DNA from 3 places in the Phaeacidiphilus oryzae TH49 genome. Region 3 is predicted to be linked to each of the others. Evidence: predicted binding sites of a transcription regulator. Region 3 holds the regulator's gene; each other region holds the start of a gene.

Region 1 (5,880 bases), 2.0 Mb from region 3:
AGCGGACCGCGTCCATCATCCGCTCCCGCTACGGGATGGAGGACGGCCGCGAGCGCACCCTGACCGAGGTCGGCAAGCAGCACGGCCTGACCCGCGAGCGGATCCGCCAGATCGAGAAGCACGCCCTGGCGGAGCTCCGCAAGATCGCCGACCACGCCGGCTTCGAAGCGGCCTGACCGGTCGGACGTACCCTTGAGCCGCCCGACGGGGTGCGGCGCTGGAGGTGGTCTCGTGGATCAGACGAACGACAAGAACGACGGCAACGACGAAAACGAAAACAAGGGCAGGAAGCCGCAGAGCGGCGACGGCCGACGCGCTGAGCGGATCGTCTTCGACGATCCGCTCAGCGCCGTCTCGGCCGACGACACCGACCGCGGCTGGGGCGAGCGGCCGTCCTCGGCGGGGCGGGACGACTCGCTGGACTGGTATCTGCGGGAGCGGCCCCCGCACCACGGCGACTGAGCCGGCACGGCGTCAGCGGCGTCGCCGGTGTGACCGGTGTCACGGGCGATACGGCCACGGGTGCCCCGCGCCTCAGCGCTGACCGTTGCGCTGCGCCTCCAGCAGGTCGCGGATCTCCGCCAGCAGGGCGATCTCCCGCGAGTCCGCGGTGGCCTGGGCCGGGATCTCCGCCTCGACCGGCTTCTCCTCCACCACCTCGGCGGGCTTCATGTAGCGGGCCATCAGCCGGTTCATCGGCAGCACGAAGAGGAAGTACACCACCGCGGCGGTGATCAGGAACGACAGCGCGGCGCTGACCACGTCGCCCCACAGGATGTAGATGCCGTGGGTGACGGTGCCGTCCTTGGCCTGGGTGCAGGAACCCGACAGGCAGGACTTGTAGTTCGTCAGGTCCGTGGTGCCGAAGGCCCCGACGATCGGGTTGATCACGCCCTTCACCAGCGCGTTGACGATGTTGGTGAATGCCGCGCCGATGACGACCGCGACCGCGAGGTCGAGGACGTTGCCGCGCATCAGGAACTTCTTGAAGCCGTTCATGGCCCCGCCTTCAGAGGAATAGATGGGTACGAGTCGGGCAGGACCGTACCAATTGACCGAAGGTCCTGGTGAATTCCCTGATCATCGGCTCACTCGGGAGAGTGAACGCGGGGACATTGAGTGGCGAGTGGCGCGGCGGACAGATGTGACGCGGGGGAGCTCGCGGAGCGGAGCGCTCCGGCGCTGAGGGTGGCCGCCGCGACCAGCAGTCCCGCGGCCACGGGCCCCGGCCGCCGGCGCAGCGCCGCGGGCATCCGATGCCGCCCCCCGCCGGCGCGGATCGCCGGAAACCCCGGCACGATGCGCGCCTCCGGCACCGGCGCGCGCTCGGTTCCGGCCCGCCGGCCGCCCCCTCGGTGCCGCCTCCGGCAGGGCCCCCGACGCCGCTGCCGTCCCCCCTGCTGGCCTGCCAACCGCCGCCGACCTCCACTCCGTCCGCTCCGGGGGCGCCGCCGTCGTTGCCGTCGTCATCCCCGGCCCATGCCTGGCCCCCGGTGTCGCGCCGAGGGGTCGCCGCGAACGCTGCGGCCTCTCCGCCTGCGAAGGCCCAGCCCCCCGCGCCGGGGCCCTCCGTCCGGCCGTGGCCGCCGTATCGCGGAGGCTCGGTGGAGCCCTCCGGTCGCCCCCACGGGTGTGGGCCGGCGCCTCCTCCGTCGAGTTCCCATCCGCCGCCCGCGCCTTCCGGCCGGGTGTACTCCGCGGAGCAGCCCTCGGCGACCGGCGCGCCGCTCACGGCCGGCGACGGTAGGCAGGGGTCCCCGTACCCCCAGTCCTCGGCCTCGGCCGCCGCGGCGGGGTCGCCGCCGTACTGACCCACGTCGGGCCCCGGGTCGGGCCCTCGGCCGGCTCCCGGCGCGGGCGGCGGCGGCACCTCGGCGGGGGAGGGCGGAGGCCCGGCCGGCAGGATTACCCGGCGGGCGGGGAAGCCGGCCGGGGACTGGGTCGCCGTGGTGGGCGAGGCCGGGTGGGGCCAGGAGGGGGCGGGGAGTCGCATCGGGGCACCGCCTTGGTGGGGGAGAGCTGGTCGTGGGAACCAGCCTCCCGGCGGCGCGGGCGGTACGGGGCTGCACAGCTCCGGCCTGTGGACAAGTCCGCAGATGTGGATAACTGCCTCACCCGCAAGGCAGGTTGGGGAGTCGCGGCCTTCGGCCTCAGTCCTCCAGCAGGCCTTCGAGACCGGTGGTCAGCCCGTCCAGCGCGTGGGCGCACAGGCAGTCCCGGTCCGCGGCCGCCGGCAGCTCCTTGACCACGTCGAAGAGGGTGGTCCGCAGCCGGTCGATGTTCTGCGCGAAGACCGCGAGGACCTCCTCGTGGGTGACGCCGTCGCCGGTCTCCACCCCGGCGTCCAGGTCGGTCACCAGCGCCAGCGAGGTGTAGCAGAGCCCCAGTTCACGAGCGAGGACGGCCTCCGGGTGCCCGGTCATCCCGACGATCGACCAGCCCTGCGCGGAGTACCAGCGCGATTCGGCGCGGGTGGAGAAGCGGGGGCCCTCGATGACCACCAGCGTCCCGCCGTCCACCGGCTCCCAGCCGGAGCCCCGGGAGGCGCGCAGCGCGGCGTCCCGCCCGGCGGGGCAGTACGGGTCCGCGGTGGAGACGTGCACCACCCTCGGCACCTCGCCGGTCGGCAGCGGCAGCCCGTCGTAGAAGGTCTGCACCCGGCCCGAGGTGCGGTCCACCAGCTGGTCGGGGACGACCAGGGTGCCCGGCCCGTGGTCGGGCCGCAGGCCGCCGACCGCGCACGGGCCCAGCACCTGGCGCACGCCGAGCGAGCGCAGCGCCCACAGGTTGGCCCGGTAGTTGATCCGGTGCGGCGGCAGCTGGTGGTGGCGGCCGTGCCGGGGGAGGAAGGCGATCCGCCGCCCGGCCGCCTCGCCGACGAAGAGCGAGTCGCTCGGCGGTCCGTACGGGGTGTCGACGGTGACCTCGGTCACGTCGTCCAGGAACGCGTAGAACCCCGATCCGCCGATGACGCCGATCTCCGCCGCGGTGCTGCTGCTCGCCATGGCGAGCAGCTTAGAGCCTCGCGGAGGCCGCTCAGGCGGCGGAGGTCGAGGAGGAGGCCGAGGACCCCGACGAGGAGGAGGTCGAGGAGGAGCCCGACGAGGACGAGGAAGAGGAGTCCGAGGACTTCGACGAGGACGACGAGTTCGCCGACGACGAGGACGAAGAGGAGTCGGACTTCTTGCTGGAGCCGGTGGAGCTGGAAGAGCTGGAGCTGCGGCTGTCCGTGCGGTAGAAGCCGGAGCCCTTGAAGACCACGCCCACCGCGGAGAACACCTTGCGCAGGCGGCCGCTGCACTCCGGGCACTCGGTCAGCGCGTCGTCCGTGAACTTCTGCACCGCCTCGAGGCCGTTCCCGCACTCGGTGCACTGGTACTGGTAGGTGGGCACGTGATCCTCCTGGCACTCGTCCTTGGTGAGTGCTAACGACGATCCATGATGCGGCATTCCCCGCCCCTTAGTCCACCGCAGCCCGCCGCGACTTCACGCGGAACCCCGCCGGCCCCCTCAGTAACGCTCCCGGGTGCCCAGCCAGCCGGCCAGCTTCCCGCCGCGGTCCACCGCCCGCAGCCGGCGCTCGGCCCTGTCCCGGACCTCGTCGGTCGCCACCACCAGCAACTCGTCGCCGGGGCTGAGCACGGTGTCCAGGCCGGGCACGAAGCTGCTGCCGTTCCGCACCACCAGGGTCACCGCCGCCCCGGGCGGCAGGCGCAGTTCGCGGACCTCGACACCGGCCAGCCGGCTGCCCGGCGCCAGCGCGACCGAGAGGAGGTGCCCGTGCAGCCGCTCCAGCGGAGCGGACTCCACGCCCAGGTCGTCCGCGTGGGCCTGCTCGGAGATCCGCAGCCGCCGGGCCACCCAGGGCAGCGTCGGGCCCTGGACCAGGGTGAAGACCACGACCAGGACGAAGACGGTGTCGAACAGCCGCTGCGCGCCCGCGGCCCCGCGCACCAGCGGGATGGTGGCCAGCACGATCGGCACCGCCCCGCGCAGCCCCGCCCAGGAGAGCAGCCCCTGGTCCGCCCAGGGCAGCCGGAACGGCAGCAGGCTGAGCCCCACCGAGAGCGGGCGGGCGACCAGCACCAGCACCAGTCCGACCACCACCGCCGGCAGCACCGCCCCGCCCAGGGTGTGCGGATCGACCAGCAGGCCGAGCATCACGAACATGCCGATCTGCGCCACCCAGGCCAGTCCCTCGGCGAAGCCCCGGGTGGCCTGGCCGTGCGGCAGCTTGGAGTTGCCCAGGACCAGCGCGCAGACGTACACCGCCAGGAATCCCGAGCCGTGCCCCATCGCCCCGCCCGCGTACGCCAGGAAGATCAGCGCTATCACCGCGATCGGGTAGAGGCCGGAGGACGGCAGGGCGATCTTGCGCAGTCCCAGCTCGCCGAGCCGGCCGACCACCAGGCCCACCGCGAGTCCGATCGCCAGCTCCAGGGCCACCTCACCGACCAGCACGTACCAGCTCTCCACCGAGTGCCCGGTGGCGGCGAAGGCGACCACCAGGATCACCGTGGGGGCGTCGTTGAAACCGGACTCGGCCTCCAGCAGTCCGGAGAGCCGTCCCGGCAGCGGGACCCGGCGCAGCACCGAGAACACCGCGGCCGCGTCCGTGGAGGAGACGATCGCGCCGAGCAGCAGCGCCGTCCGCCAGTCCAGGCCGACCAGGTAGCGGGCGCCGAGGGCGGTGACCCCGACGCTGATCCCGACCCCGACCGTGGCCAGCACGGCGGCCGCCGGCACGGCCGGCCTGATGGACTGCCACTTCGTGCCGAGGCCGCCCTCGGCGAGGATCACCACCAGGGCGGTGTAGCCGAGGACTTGGGTGAGCAGCGCGTCGTCGAAGTGGAGACCGAGACCGTCCTGCCCGAGTGCGACCCCGAGCCCCAGGTAGATGAGCAGCGTGGGCAGCCCGCTCCGGGTGGAGACGCGCACGGCGGCGACGGCCACGAGCAGCACGGCGGAGGCGGCGAGCAGCAGGACGTTGAGACGGTCTATCGACACGCAGCGGCACCTCGCGGCTCTCAAGTCGTCACGGGTTCAAGATTTTACCATCTCTTGATCATTCGACCGCGAAGGCGGGGACGGCGAGGAGGGGGCGGGGAGGGAGGCCGCCGCGGGCGGCCGGCGGATCGTCCGGAGGGGCCCGGGCGCCGTAGTGTTACCGTCGGCCCGCCACCGCGCTCCGCAGCGCACGGCGGTGAAGTGCCCTCGCCCCACAAGGACCCTGATGCCCCGCTCCAAGAAGTCCCGGCGCACCCGACTCCTCGTCGTCGTGGTGGCCGTCCTGGTAGTCCTCGGCGTGGTGGCCGGGGGTTACCTGAGTGTCCGTACCGTGCGCGCGTCCTTCCCGCAGACCTCGGGGCAGATCCATCTGTCCGGTCTCTCCGGCCCGGTGGACGTACGGCGGGACGGGAACGGCATCCCGCAGATCTACGCGGACAGCGCCGCGGACCTCTTCCAGGCGCAGGGGTACGTGCAGGCCCAGGACCGCTTCTGGCAGATGGACGTGGACCGGCACATCACCGCCGGCACCCTCTCCGAGATGTTCGGCAGCCGCGAGATCGAGACCGACGCCTTCGTCCGCTCCATGGGCTGGCGCCAGGTGGCCCAGCAGGAGTACGACCACGAGCTCTCCGCCTCGACCAAGCGCTATCTGCGGTCCTTCACGGACGGGGTGAACGCCTGGCTGGCCGACCACCCGGGCGGTTCCGGGGCCTCCGTCGAGTACCCCCTGCTGGGCACCGTCCACGGCGGCTACCAGCCCGCGAAGTGGACGCCGGTGGACTCGGTCGCCTGGCTCAAGGCGCTGGCCTGGACGCAGAGCGGCAACATGCAGCAGGAGATCGAACGGGCGCTGCTCTCCGAGGACTTCAG
Region 2 (5,880 bases), 770 kb from region 3:
GCGCGAGGATGTTCGCTCCGCGATAGCCGCGCTACGGGCGTCCACCGGCTGAGCCGTCCGCGGGTGCGGCGCCGTTGACCGCTGGGCGCGCAGTTCCCCGCGCCCCTGATTTCGCGCCTTCGGCGCTGAAACCCGGGGAGCGCCGCTGATGTGCGGCCCGAAGGGCCAGGCACATCAGGGGCGCGGGGAACTGCGCGCCCAGCGGTCAACGGCGCCGCACCCGCCCGCGAAGACCCGCTTGCCCCCCGTAACGCGCAAAGCCCGCCCTGGGGCCCTGGGGCGAAAGCCCCAAGAACCCCCCGAGCGGGCTCAGCTCAGAGGTGGCAACCTCAGTGCGCGTGGCCGTGCGAGTGGCCGTGGCCGCCGGCCGCCTCGTCCGACTCCTCCTCCGGCTTCTCGACCACCAGCGTCTCGGTGGTGAGCAGCAGCGCCGCGATCGACGCGGCGTTCTCCAGCGCGGAGCGGGTGACCTTGACCGGGTCGATGACGCCGATCTTGACGAGGTCGGTGTACTCGCCGGTCGCGGCGTTGTACCCCTCGCGCTCGTTCTTCAGGTCGGCGGTCTTGGAGGTGACGACGTAGCCCTCCTGGCCGGCGTTGGTGGCGATCCAGCGGGCCGGCTCGACCAGCGCGCGGCGGACCACGGCGACACCGGTGGCCTCGTCGTCCTTCAGGCCGAGGCCGTCCTCCAGCACCTTGGCGGAGTGCACCAGGGAGGCGCCGCCGCCGGCGACGATGCCCTCCTCGATCGCCGCGCGGGTGGCGGAGATCGCGTCCTCCAGGCGGTGCTTCTTCTCCTTCAGCTCGACCTCGGTGGCCGCGCCGACGCGGATGACGCAGACGCCGCCGGCCAGCTTGGCCAGCCGCTCCTGCAGCTTCTCGCGGTCCCAGTCGGAGTCCGAGGCCTCGATCTCGGCCTTGATCTGGTTGACCCGGCCCTCGACGGCGGTCTTGTCGCCGGCACCGTCGACGATGGTGGTGTCGTCCTTGGTGACGGTGACGCGCCGGGCGGTGCCGAGCACCTCAAGGCCGACCTGGTCGAGCTTGAGGCCGACCTCCTCGGCGATGACCTGGCCGCCGGTCAGGGTGGCGATGTCGCCCAGGATGGCCTTGCGGCGGTCGCCGAAGCCGGGGGCCTTCACCGCGACGGCGTTGAAGGTGCCGCGGATCTTGTTGACCACCAGGGTGGAGAGCGCCTCGCCCTCGACGTCCTCGGCGATGATCAGCAGCGGCTTGGAGCTGTTCGCCTGGAGGATCTTCTCCAGCAGCGGCAGCATGTCCTGGATCGACGAGATCTTGCCCTGGTGGATCAGGATGTACGGGTCCTCCAGGACGGCCTCCTGGCGGTCCTGGTCGGTGACCATGTACGGGGACAGGTAGCCCTTGTCGAACTGCATCCCCTCGGTGAAGTCCAGTTCGAGACCGAAGGTCTGGGACTCCTCGACGGTGATCACGCCGTCCTTGCCGACCTTGTCGATCGCCTCTGCGATCAGCTCGCCGACCTGCGGGTCCTGGGCGGACAGACCGGCGACCGCGGCGATGTCGTCCTTGCCCTCGATCGGGCGGGCGACCTTGCGCAGGTGCTCGGCGACGGCCTGGACGGCGGCGTCGATGCCCTTCTTCAGCCCGGCGGGGCCGGCGCCGGCGGCGACGTTCCGCAGGCCCTCGTTGACCAGCGCCTGGGCCAGGACGGTGGCGGTGGTGGTGCCGTCACCCGCGATGTCGTTGGTCTTGGTCGCCACCTCCTTCACCAGCTGGGCGCCGAGGTTCTCGAACGGGTCGTCGACCTCGACCTCACGGGCGATGGTGACGCCGTCGTTGGTGATGGTGGGGGCGCCGAACTTCTTGTCGATGACGACATTGCGGCCCTTGGGGCCGATGGTCACCTTGACTGTGTCGGCAAGCTTGTTGACGCCCCGCTCCAGCGCGCGGCGGGCGTGCTCGTCGAACTCCAGGATCTTCGCCATGCTCAGGTCTTCCCTCTCAACAACCGCGCCCCGGGCCCCGGTCATGTGTGACACGGAGACCCGGGGCGGGTCACGACGATGCGTACAGCGATACCTTGCTACGCCGCTGGACTTACTTCTCGATGATCGCGAGCACGTCGCGAGCCGAGAGGACGAGGTACTCCTCGCCGTTGTACTTGACCTCGGTGCCGCCGTACTTGCTGTACAGAACGACGTCGCCGGTCTTCACGTCGAGCGGCAGACGGTTGCCGTCCTCGAAGCGGCCCGGGCCCACGGCCAGGACGACGCCCTCCTGGGGCTTCTCCTTGGCGGTGTCCGGGATGACCAGGCCCGAGGCCGTGGTCTGCTCGGCGTCGAGCGGCTGGACCACGATGCGGTCCTCAAGCGGCTTGATGGCAACCTTGCTGCTGGCGGTCGTCACGATCCGACCTCCCCCTTCGGAGGATCAACGGGGTGTGTCATGTCAGGGTCGCGAACCTGGTGGGCCCGTCGTCGCGGGTGCCGGACCTGCCTTGTCGCTGCTGGCACCCTCCGTGGGAGAGTGCCAACGAAGACATTAGACAGCCATTAGCACTCAGTCAACCAGAGTGCCAACGTGGCGCGGGGCGCGCCGCGTTCTCGAGTCGCCACCCCCGGAGCCGCCACGGGGAGAACACCCCCTGCGACCGGAGAGAATGACCCCCGTGGAGATCCGCACCCTGTTCAGCCCCGAAGGCCAGGCCCTCCTGGCGGAGCTCGCCGATTACGCTCCCGGCGAAGAACTCGCCCTCGCCAGCCGCCTCCGCAGGACCCACCCCCCGGAGCTGGTCTCCGCCGCGCTCACCCAGGCGCGACTCCGCCAACGCGCCGGAGCGAAATTCGGCCCGGACGCCCCCCGGATGTACTTCACTGCGAACGGCGTCGAGCAGTCCACCCGCGCCTCCGTCGCCGCCCACCGCGCCGCCCGCTTCGCGGAGCTCGGCGCCACCCGGGTGGCCGACCTCTGCTGCGGCATCGGCGGCGACGCGATCGCCCTGGCCCGCGCCGGCCTCGGCGTCCTCGCCGTCGACCGCGACCCGGAGGCCTGCGCCGCCGCCGAGGCCAACGCCGCCGCCCTCGGCCTCGCCGACCGCATCGAGGTGGTCTGCGCCGACGTGACCGCCGTCGACACGGCCGGCTGCGACGCGCTCTTCACCGACCCGGCCCGCCGCACCGCCCGCGGCCGGACCTTCGACCCCGAGGCGTACTCGCCCCCGCTCAGCTGGGCGCTGGCGGCCGCCTCCGCCGGGCGGTTCCGCTGCGCCGCGGTCAAGGTGGCCCCCGGCATCCCGCACGAGGCGGTGCCGGACGGGGTCGAGGCGGAGTGGGTCTCGGAGTCGGGCGACGTCAAGGAGGCCGCGCTGTGGTTCGGCACGGCGCCCGCCGCCGCGTCCCCGCACCGGGCCACCCTGCTGCCGTCCAGCGCCTCCCTGGCCGGCGGCCGGCTTCCGGACCCCCCGTCCGCGCCGGTGGGCCGCTTCCTCTACGAGCCGGACGGCGCGGTGATCCGCGCCCATCTGGTGGCCGAGGTCGCCGCGGAGCTCGGCGGAGCGACGCTGATCGACCCGACCATCGCCTATCTGTCCTCGGAGCGGCTGACCGCCACCCCCTACGCCTCCGCGTACCGGATCACCGACGTGCTGCCCTTCAACCTGAAGCGGCTGCGGGCGCTGCTGCGCGAGCGCGAGGTCGGCAACCTCACCGTGAAGAAGCGCGGCTCGGCGGTCGAGCCGGAGGAGCTCCGCCGCAAGGTGAAGCCCGCCGGCCCGAACGCCGCCACGGTGTTCCTCACCCGCGCCGACGGGGCGCCGACCATGCTGGTGGGACACCCGGCGGCGGCGGGCTGACCCGACGTCAGCCGGCCTGCCCCGGCCGGGAGATGTAGTCGTCCAGCCGGCCGACCGTGAAGCCCTGCTCCTCGATCCGCTTGACCATGTTGGCGAACATCGCGGTCATCCTCTCGCCCTTGAGCTGCTGGGGCCCCCGGAAGTGGGCGAGGATGATGTCCCCCGGGCGCAGCCGCCCGTTCTGGTACCGGATCCCGGTGATCTCCATGGTGTCGGTCCAGTAGACGATGGCGGCCGGCCCGCAGGCCCGCACCGCCTCCCGGGTCGCCCGGTCGTAGGCGCCGTAGGGCGGGCGGAAGAGGTACGGGGCGGTGCCGTACTCGGCGGTGAGGATCTTCTGGTCTCCGCAGATCTCGTTCCTCTGCTGGGCCAGGCCGAGCCTGCTCATCACCGGGTGGTGGAGGGTGTGGTTCTGGATCGAGTACCCGAGCGCCTGCAGGGACCTGAAGTACCCGTAGTCGTCCTTTATCGCGTCGTTCATCAGGAACATCGTGATCGGGACGTGCAGCTCCCTTTCCATCTCGACGAAACGGGGGTCCTTGACCAGACCGTCGTCGATGGTGATGAAGACCACCCGCTGGGTGGTCGGCACCCGGGAGAAGACCGGCACCGGGCCGGTGCGGGAGAGCTTGATCGGCCGGTCGGCGGGCGCCGCCGGGGCCGGCGGGAGCGGCTTGAGCCCCCACTTCGACCAGACCGCGGCGCCGGCCGCGGCACCGCTTCCGGAACCCCCGCCGCCTCCGCCGACGCCGCCTGCGGCCGCCGGGCTTCCGGTCCCGGAGGCGGTTCCGCCGCCGCTCCCCGAGGACCCCCCGCCGCCGCATCCCGCCAGCGTCAGCAGCAGCGCCGCGGCCCCCGCCGCGACCCCGATCCGCCGGTGCATCCCTGCCCCCTGTCCGCTCCCGATCGGAGCCCGTCCCGCCGCCGTCCCGCGAGATGCGCGGGATGGCTCGGAGCGTAGACGAACAAAGCGGGGCCACAGCCGCGGCACAGCCGGGAACGAGTGGCCTATCCGGTGAGACCTCGGTAAGCGGCGGGCATGAAGGATCGGGAGCGAACTGTTCCGCTTACTCGCTTCGCGCCGGGACGTGGGTCTCGGTCACCGGCAGCGAGGAGTCGGCGGAGAGGTCGAAGGCCGAGGCCGTCCGGTTCCGCCGGACCATCTCCGCGCCCAGCGCGGCCACCATCGCCCCGTTGTCCGTGCACAGCTTCGGCCGCGGGACGCGGAGCCGGATGCCGGCCTTCTCGCAGCGCTCCTGGGCCATCGCCCGGAGCCGCGAGTTGGCGGCCACGCCGCCGCCGATCATCAGGTGGTCCACGCCGTTCTCCCGGCAGGCGCGGACCGCCTTGCGGGTGAGGACGTCGGTCACCGCCTCCTGGAAGGACGCGGCCACGTCCCGCACCGGGACCTCCTCGCCGGCCCGCCGCCTGGCCTCGACCCACCGCGCCACCGCGGTCTTCAGCCCGGAGAAGGAGAAGTCGAAGGCGGCGTCCCGCGGGCCGGTGAGGCCGCGCGGGAAGTCGATCGCGGACGGGTCTCCCTCCCGGGCGTACCGGTCGATCACGGGGCCGCCGGGGAAGCCGAGGTTCAGCAGCCGGGCGACCTTGTCGAAGGCCTCCCCGGCGGCGTCGTCGATGGTGGCGCCCAGCGGGCGGACGTCCGTCGTGATGTCCTCGCTGAGCAGCAGCGAGGAGTGGCCGCCGGAGACCAGCAGGGCCATCGTCGGCTCGGGCAGCGGCCCGTGCTCCAGCTGGTCCACGCAGATGTGCGAGGCGAGGTGGTTGACCCCGTAGAGCGGCTTGTCCAGGGCGTAGGCGTAGGCCTTCGCCGCCGAGACGCCGACCAGCAGCGCGCCGGCCAGGCCGGGGCCCGCGGTCACCGCGATGCCGTCCAGGTCGCTCGCCTTGACCCCGGCCTCGTCCAGGGCCCGGCGGATGGTGGGGACCATCGCCTCCAGGTGGGCCCGGCTGGCGACCTCCGGTACGACCCCGCCGTAGCGGGCGTGCTCGTCGACGCTGGAGGCGACCGCGTCGGCGAGGAGGGTGGT
Region 3 (5,880 bases):
GCACCAGCGCGATCGGCCTGGCCGTCGCCGTCCTGCCGACCGGCGCGGCCGGCGCCGCCGCGGCCAAGCCCCCGGCCGGCGGCGAGGTCGTCCCGTACGCCGACGGCAGCACGGTCAAGTCCTTCTGCGCGCAGGGCGGTTGCACCGCGGACCAGTCCGCGGACGGCCGCTACGCCCTCTTCTCGGTGGTGGACCGCACCGACGGTACCCACCCCAAGCCGGCGGACGCCAAGACCGCCGACGCGGCGGCCCTACGGGCCCTCCTCGCCGAGCTCCGCCAGGCCGGCGCCTGACCGGGCGACCGGACCCGCCCGCGCCCCGCGCGACCGCCCGGCGGCTACCCCCAGCGCCCGGTGCGCCCCATCAGCAGCGCCCCCGCCGCCACCCCGGCGGTGGAGGTGCGCAGCACCGACCGGCCCAGCCGGTAGGAGGCGGCACCGGCCTCGGCGAAGGCCGCCAGCTCGTCCGGGGCCACCCCGCCCTCGGGGCCCACCACCAGGAGGATCCGCCCGCTCTCCGGCAGCGGCTCGGTGGCCAGCGGCCGGGCGCCCTCCTCGTGGAGCACCGCGGCGAAGTCGGACTCGGCGATCAGCGTGGCGACCTGACGGGTGGTCGCCAGTCCGCCGACCTCGGGGAACCGCAGCCGCCTGGACTGCTTCCCCGCCTCCCGGGCCGCCGAGCGCCATTTGGCCAGCGCCTTCTCCCCCCGGTCCCCGCGCCACTGGGTGATGCAGCGGGAGGCGGCCCACGGCACCACCTCGTCCACCCCGACCTCGGTCATGGTCTCGACGGCCAGCTCGCCACGGTCGCCCTTGGGCAGCGCCTGCACCACGGTGACCCGCACCCCGGGGGCGGGCTCCGCGAGCGGCTCGTCCACCCGGACCTCCAACTGGTCCTTGCCCTCGACCGCGGTCACCGTGCCGGCCGCCCCGGTGCCCTGACCGTCCGTCAGCACCAGCCGCTCGCCCTGCGCGAGCCGCTTCACCGACACCGCGTGCCGCCCCTCCGGCCCGTGGAGACGCACCACCGCACCGGGCGCGACGCCCGCCAGGCTCTCGGACGGAACGACGAAGACCGGTGCGGTCATGGCGGTACGGCTCCCACGTGCGGAGTGACGGCGGCGGAGATCGGGGGGCGGTGCGGCCTACCGCCCGTTGAAGGCGTCCTTCAGCCGGGAGAACAGGCCCTGCTGGCCGGGCGCGAAGTGGCCGTTCGGCCGCTCCTCGCCGCGCAGCCGGGCGAGCCGGCGGACCAGCTCCTCCTGCTCCGCGTCCAGCTTGCTGGGGGTCTGCACCTCGACATGCACTATCAGGTCGCCGCGGCCGCCGCCGCGCAGGTGGGTGATGCCCCGGTTGTGCAGCGGGATCGACTGGCCGGACTGGGTACCGGGCCGGATGTCGACCTCCTCCGGGCCGTCCAGGGTCTCCAGCGGCACCTTGGTGCCCAGCGCGGCCGCCGTCATCGGCAGGGTGACCGTGCAGTGGAGGTCGTCGCCCCGGCGCTGGAAGATCGGGTGGGCGTTCTCCGAGACCTCGACGTAGAGGTCGCCGGCCGGGCCGCCGCCGGGGCCGACCTCGCCCTCGCCGGCCAGCTGGATCCGGGTGCCGTTGTCCACACCGGCCGGGATCTTGACCGTGAGGGTGCGGCGGGCGCGCACCCGTCCGTCGCCGGCGCACTCCGGGCAGGGGGTGGGCACGACGGTGCCGAAGCCCTGGCACTGCGGGCAGGGCCGGGAGGTCATGACCTGGCCCAGGAACGAGCGGGTGACCTGGGAGACCTCACCGCGGCCGCGGCACATGTCGCAGGTCTGCGGGCTGGTGCCGGGGGCCGCGCCCTCGCCGTTGCAGGTGGAGCAGACGACGGCGGTGTCCACCTGGATGTCCTTGGTGGTGCCGAAGGCCGCCTCGTTGAGCGAGATGTCGATGCGGATCATGGCGTCCTGGCCGCGCCGGGTCCGCGAGCGCGGTCCGCGCTGGCCGCCGGCCGCGCCGAAGAAGGCGTCCATGATGTCGCTGAACCCGAAGCCGGCGCCCTGCCCGAAGCCGCCGGCGCCGCCGCCGTTGGAGAGAGGATCGCCGCCCAGGTCGTACATCTGGCGCTTCTGCGGGTCCGAGAGGACCTCGTACGCGGCGTTGATCTCCTTGAAGCGCTCCTGCGTCTTGGGATCTGGATTGACGTCCGGGTGCAGTTCGCGGGCCAGGCGGCGGAATGCCTTCTTGATCTCGTCCTGGCTCGCGTCCTTCCGGACGCCGAGAACCGCGTAGTAGTCCGTGGCCACTTCTCAATGCTCCGCTTGGAATCTCGATGGGACGCTGTACTCAGCTCGGCTGCGCCTGTCCGCCTCCGGCCCCGCCATCACGACGCCGCCAGGATCTGGCCGACGTAACGGGCCACCGCCCGTACCGCGCCCATGGTGCCCGGGTAGTCCATCCGGGTGGGTCCGACCACCCCCAGTTTCGCGACGGACTCGTCGCCCGAACCGTAGCCCACCGAGACCACCGACGTGGAATTGAGTCCCTCATAGGCGTTCTCGTGGCCGATCCGGACGGACACTTCGGAGTCGCCCGTCTCCCCGAGCAGCCGGAGCAGCACCACCTGCTCCTCCAGCGCCTCCAGCACCGGCGCGATGGTGCGCGGGAAGTCGTGGGCGAAGCGGGTCAGGTTCGCCGTGCCGCCGAGCATCACCCGCTCCTCGGTCTGCTCGGCCAGCGTCTCGAACAGGGTCGCCAGGACCGTGGTGACGATCGGCCGGTCGTCCCGCTCGAACGCCTCCGGAAGGTCCAGCACCAGCCTGGGCACCTGGGCGAAGCGCTGGCCGCCGACCTTGGCGTTGAGCCGGGCGCGGAGGTCCGCGACCACCATCTCGCCGACCGGCGCCGGGCAGTCGATCAGCCGCTGCTCGACCCGGCCGGTGTCGGTGATCAGCACCAGCATCAGCCGCGCGGGGGCGAGCTGGAGCAACTCGATATGGCGAACCGTCGAACGGGTCAGCGAGGGGTACTGCACCACCGCGACCTGGCGGGTCAGCGTGGCCAGCAGCCGCACGGTGCGGGAGACGACGTCGTCGAGGTCGACGGCGGCGTCCAGGAACTGGTGGATCGCCCGGCGCTCCGGCTGGGAGAGCGGCTTGACCTCGGCGAGCCGGTCCACGAAGAGGCGGTACCCCTTGTCGGTGGGCACCCGGCCCGCGCTGGTGTGCGGCTGGGCGATGTAACCGTCCTCCTCCAGGGCGGCCATGTCGTTGCGCACCGTGGCCGGCGAGACACCCAGGCTGTGCCGCTCCACCAGGGCCTTGGACCCCACCGGCTCCTCCGTACCGACGTAGTCCTGGACGATGGCACGCAGCACGGCGAGCTTCCGTTCGTCCAGCATGGCACCCACCTCCTACGGTCCTGGCGTTCCGACTGGCACTCTGGAAGGCTGAGTGCCAGTACGGTACCCGCCAGTCTAGGACCAACGACCTGCTGACAGGAACGACCGGGGGCCTTCGGACGTCCCCTAGGTGGGGTGTGTGACCATCCGCATCGCCGATCGCCCCGACGAGGAGAAGGGCCCATGAGCAGTACGCCGACCAAGACCCGATTCGCTCCGGACCGCGGTCTCACCACGCGCATGGTGAGCACCATGTTCCTGATCGGGCTGCTCTACGTGGTCTTCGTCGGAGCGCTCATCGTGCTCCTTCGGGGAGCATGGCCGATCGTGGTCGTCATCGCAGGCGGCCTCTTCATTCTGCAGTTCTGGTTCAGCGGCAGGATCGCCGCCTTCAGCATGGGGGCCAAGGAGGTCTCCCCGGAGCAGTTCCCCGAACTCCATGGCGTGGTGGACCGGCTGTGTGCTCTGGCCGACATGCCCAAGCCGAAGGTCTGCGTCGCCGAGACCGACGTGCCGAACGCCTTCGCCACCGGCCGCAACCAGAAGAACGCGGTGGTCTGCGCCACCACCGGACTGCTCCGCCGGCTGGAGACCGACGAACTGGAGGGCGTCCTCGCCCACGAGCTCTCGCATGTCGCGCACAAGGACGTCGCGGTCATGACGATCGCCGGATTCCTGGGCGTGATGGCCGGCTTCATCACCCGGATCGGCATCGAGATGGGCTTCTGGGGCGGCTTCGGCGGCCGGGACGACGACGACGACCGCAACGAGGGCCTGGTCCTGCTGGTGGTCATCCTGTTCAGCGTGGTCGTCTACGCGATCAGCTTCCTGCTGACCCGGATGCTCTCCCGCTACCGCGAGCTCTCCGCGGACCGCTCGGCCGCGCTCCTCACCGGGCGGCCGTCCGCGCTGGCCTCCGCGCTGACCAAGGTCACCGGGGCGATGGGCGCCATCCCCACCCAGGACCTCCGCCAGGCCGAGCCGTTCAACGCCTTCTACTTCGCGCCGGCCTTCAAGGCCCGCGAGACGGCGAGCAACCTCCTCTCCACCCACCCGTCCCTGGAGCAGCGGCTGGAGCAGCTCGGCCGCATCTCCGCCCAGCTCGGAAGGGGCTGACCGAGAGCCATGGGATTCCTGGACACCCTCCTCGGCCGCACCAAGCCGGTCAAACCCGATCTGGACCAGCTCTTCGGACTCCCCTCCGCCGCGATCACCCTGGAGGCGGCGGCCGGCTTCAAGCCGACCGGCCTCGGCTCGGTCTGCTTCGCGGCCGCCGAGGGCGGGGCGTTCGCCCAGGTGCAGAGCGACGTCGAGGCGCTGCTCAACGCCGACCAGGGCCACCCGGTGGAGATCAGCCGGGACTCCTACGGCTACACCTGGCTGCTCTCCCGGCAGCCGGCCGACGACCTGGTCTCGCTGGTCAACGACGTCCACGCGGTGAACACCGCGCTCCAGGACAACGGGTTCGGGCCGCAGCTGCTCTGCTCGCTGGTCGCCTTCCAGAACGCCGAGGGGCAGAAGCTCGCGCTGGTCTACCTCTACAAGCGCGGCACCTTCTACCCGTTCGCGCCCGCGAAGTCCGGCGGCGAGAAGCGCAACAACGCCCTGGAACTCCAGATCAAGGCCATGATCGGCAACGACCTCAAGGTCGAGCAGGACCTCGGCCGCTGGTTCCCGGTCTGGGGCGCCCCGGGGCTGTAGCCCCTCCCGACCTCGCACTCCGGACTCGCCCTTCGGCCTCCCCCGGGCCGGCGCTCAGCCCGCGAGGGCGCGGGAGGCTCTGCTGGTGAGGGGGTCGGCGTCGCACCCGCGGGCCAGCTGGAGGGCCTTGCGGTACTGCTCCTCGGCCGGCCGGCGCAGGCCCTCCGCGGCGAGCGCCTCGGCGAGGTCGGTGACCGCGCAGGCGTGCTCGTAGGCCGCGGGGGACGCGGCCAGCAGGCCGACCGCCTGGTCCAGGAGCTCCACCCGCCGCGTCCCCTCCTCCAGCCCCGCGCGGACCCGCAGCGCCGCGCCGTGGGCGGAGGAGGTGCCGAAGCGGATCGCGCGGGCGACCGCCTCGTCGGCGAGCTCACGGGCGCGGTCCCGCGTGCCGGCCGCGGCGTGCGCCTCGGCCAGCGTCGGCAGCCAGGGGCACCAGGCCGGGTTGAGCATCGCGCGGGAGTCCAGCCGGGCCCCGGCCTCCGCCAGTTCGCGGATCGCCCCGGCCACGTCGCCGGTGGCCAGCAGCAGCTGCCCGCGGACCGCCTGCGAGTCCGGGAAGGTCACCGCTCGGGAGTAGGGCGCCTGGAAGCCGTGGCGCTCGGCCAGCCCGGCGGCCTCCGCGGTACGGCCCCGGGCCAGCAGGATCTGGATCAGGGTGCCCACCGCGTACCAGTGCACCGGGACCCGCGCGCCCACCCGCTGGGCCAGTTCGAGCCCGGAGCGGGCGGAGCTCTCGGCGTCCGCGAGCCGGCCGCGGCGGTAGCGGATCAGGCCCAGGATGGTGTGCCCGAAGGCGAGATGGGCGCC

What was found. Region 3 encodes HrcA, which represses chaperone genes, less so after heat shock. Its sites were predicted from a motif close to TTNGCACTCNGNNNNNCNGAGTGCNAA; they were not measured.
Region 1: the regulator HrcA is predicted to act here: its motif matches at 3,403-3,429, upstream of BS73_RS17560 (FmdB family zinc ribbon protein).
Region 2: the regulator HrcA is predicted to act here: its motif matches at 2,535-2,561, upstream of groES (co-chaperone GroES).

What each region holds. Positions count from the first base shown of each region.
Region 1 covers NZ_JQMQ01000005.1:3,103,799-3,109,678, reverse strand. Annotated here, with positions in the region: gene BS73_RS17580 (sigma-70 family RNA polymerase sigma factor) at 1-176, shown strand, start outside; gene BS73_RS37480 (hypothetical protein) at 232-462, shown strand; gene mscL (large conductance mechanosensitive channel protein MscL) at 535-999, opposite strand; gene BS73_RS17565 (S-methyl-5'-thioadenosine phosphorylase) at 2,151-3,005, opposite strand; gene BS73_RS17560 (FmdB family zinc ribbon protein) at 3,037-3,393, opposite strand; gene BS73_RS17555 (potassium/proton antiporter) at 3,511-4,962, opposite strand; gene BS73_RS17550 (penicillin acylase family protein) at 5,234-5,880, shown strand, end outside.
Region 2 covers NZ_JQMQ01000005.1:4,310,464-4,316,343, reverse strand. Annotated here, with positions in the region: gene BS73_RS23005 (aminotransferase class V-fold PLP-dependent enzyme) at 1-52, shown strand, start outside; gene groL (chaperonin GroEL) at 330-1,967, opposite strand; gene groES (co-chaperone GroES) at 2,080-2,388, opposite strand; gene BS73_RS22990 (class I SAM-dependent methyltransferase) at 2,642-3,832, shown strand; gene BS73_RS22985 (polysaccharide deacetylase family protein) at 3,840-4,715, opposite strand; gene tsaD (tRNA (adenosine(37)-N6)-threonylcarbamoyltransferase complex transferase subunit TsaD) at 4,900-5,880, opposite strand, start outside.
Region 3 covers NZ_JQMQ01000005.1:5,081,082-5,086,961, reverse strand. Annotated here, with positions in the region: gene BS73_RS26185 (hypothetical protein) at 1-293, shown strand, start outside; gene BS73_RS26180 (16S rRNA (uracil(1498)-N(3))-methyltransferase) at 338-1,087, opposite strand; gene dnaJ (molecular chaperone DnaJ) at 1,145-2,278, opposite strand; gene hrcA (heat-inducible transcriptional repressor HrcA) at 2,356-3,372, opposite strand; gene htpX (zinc metalloprotease HtpX) at 3,556-4,488, shown strand; gene pspAB (PspA-associated protein PspAB) at 4,498-5,073, shown strand; gene BS73_RS26155 (ATP-binding protein) at 5,128-5,880, opposite strand, start outside.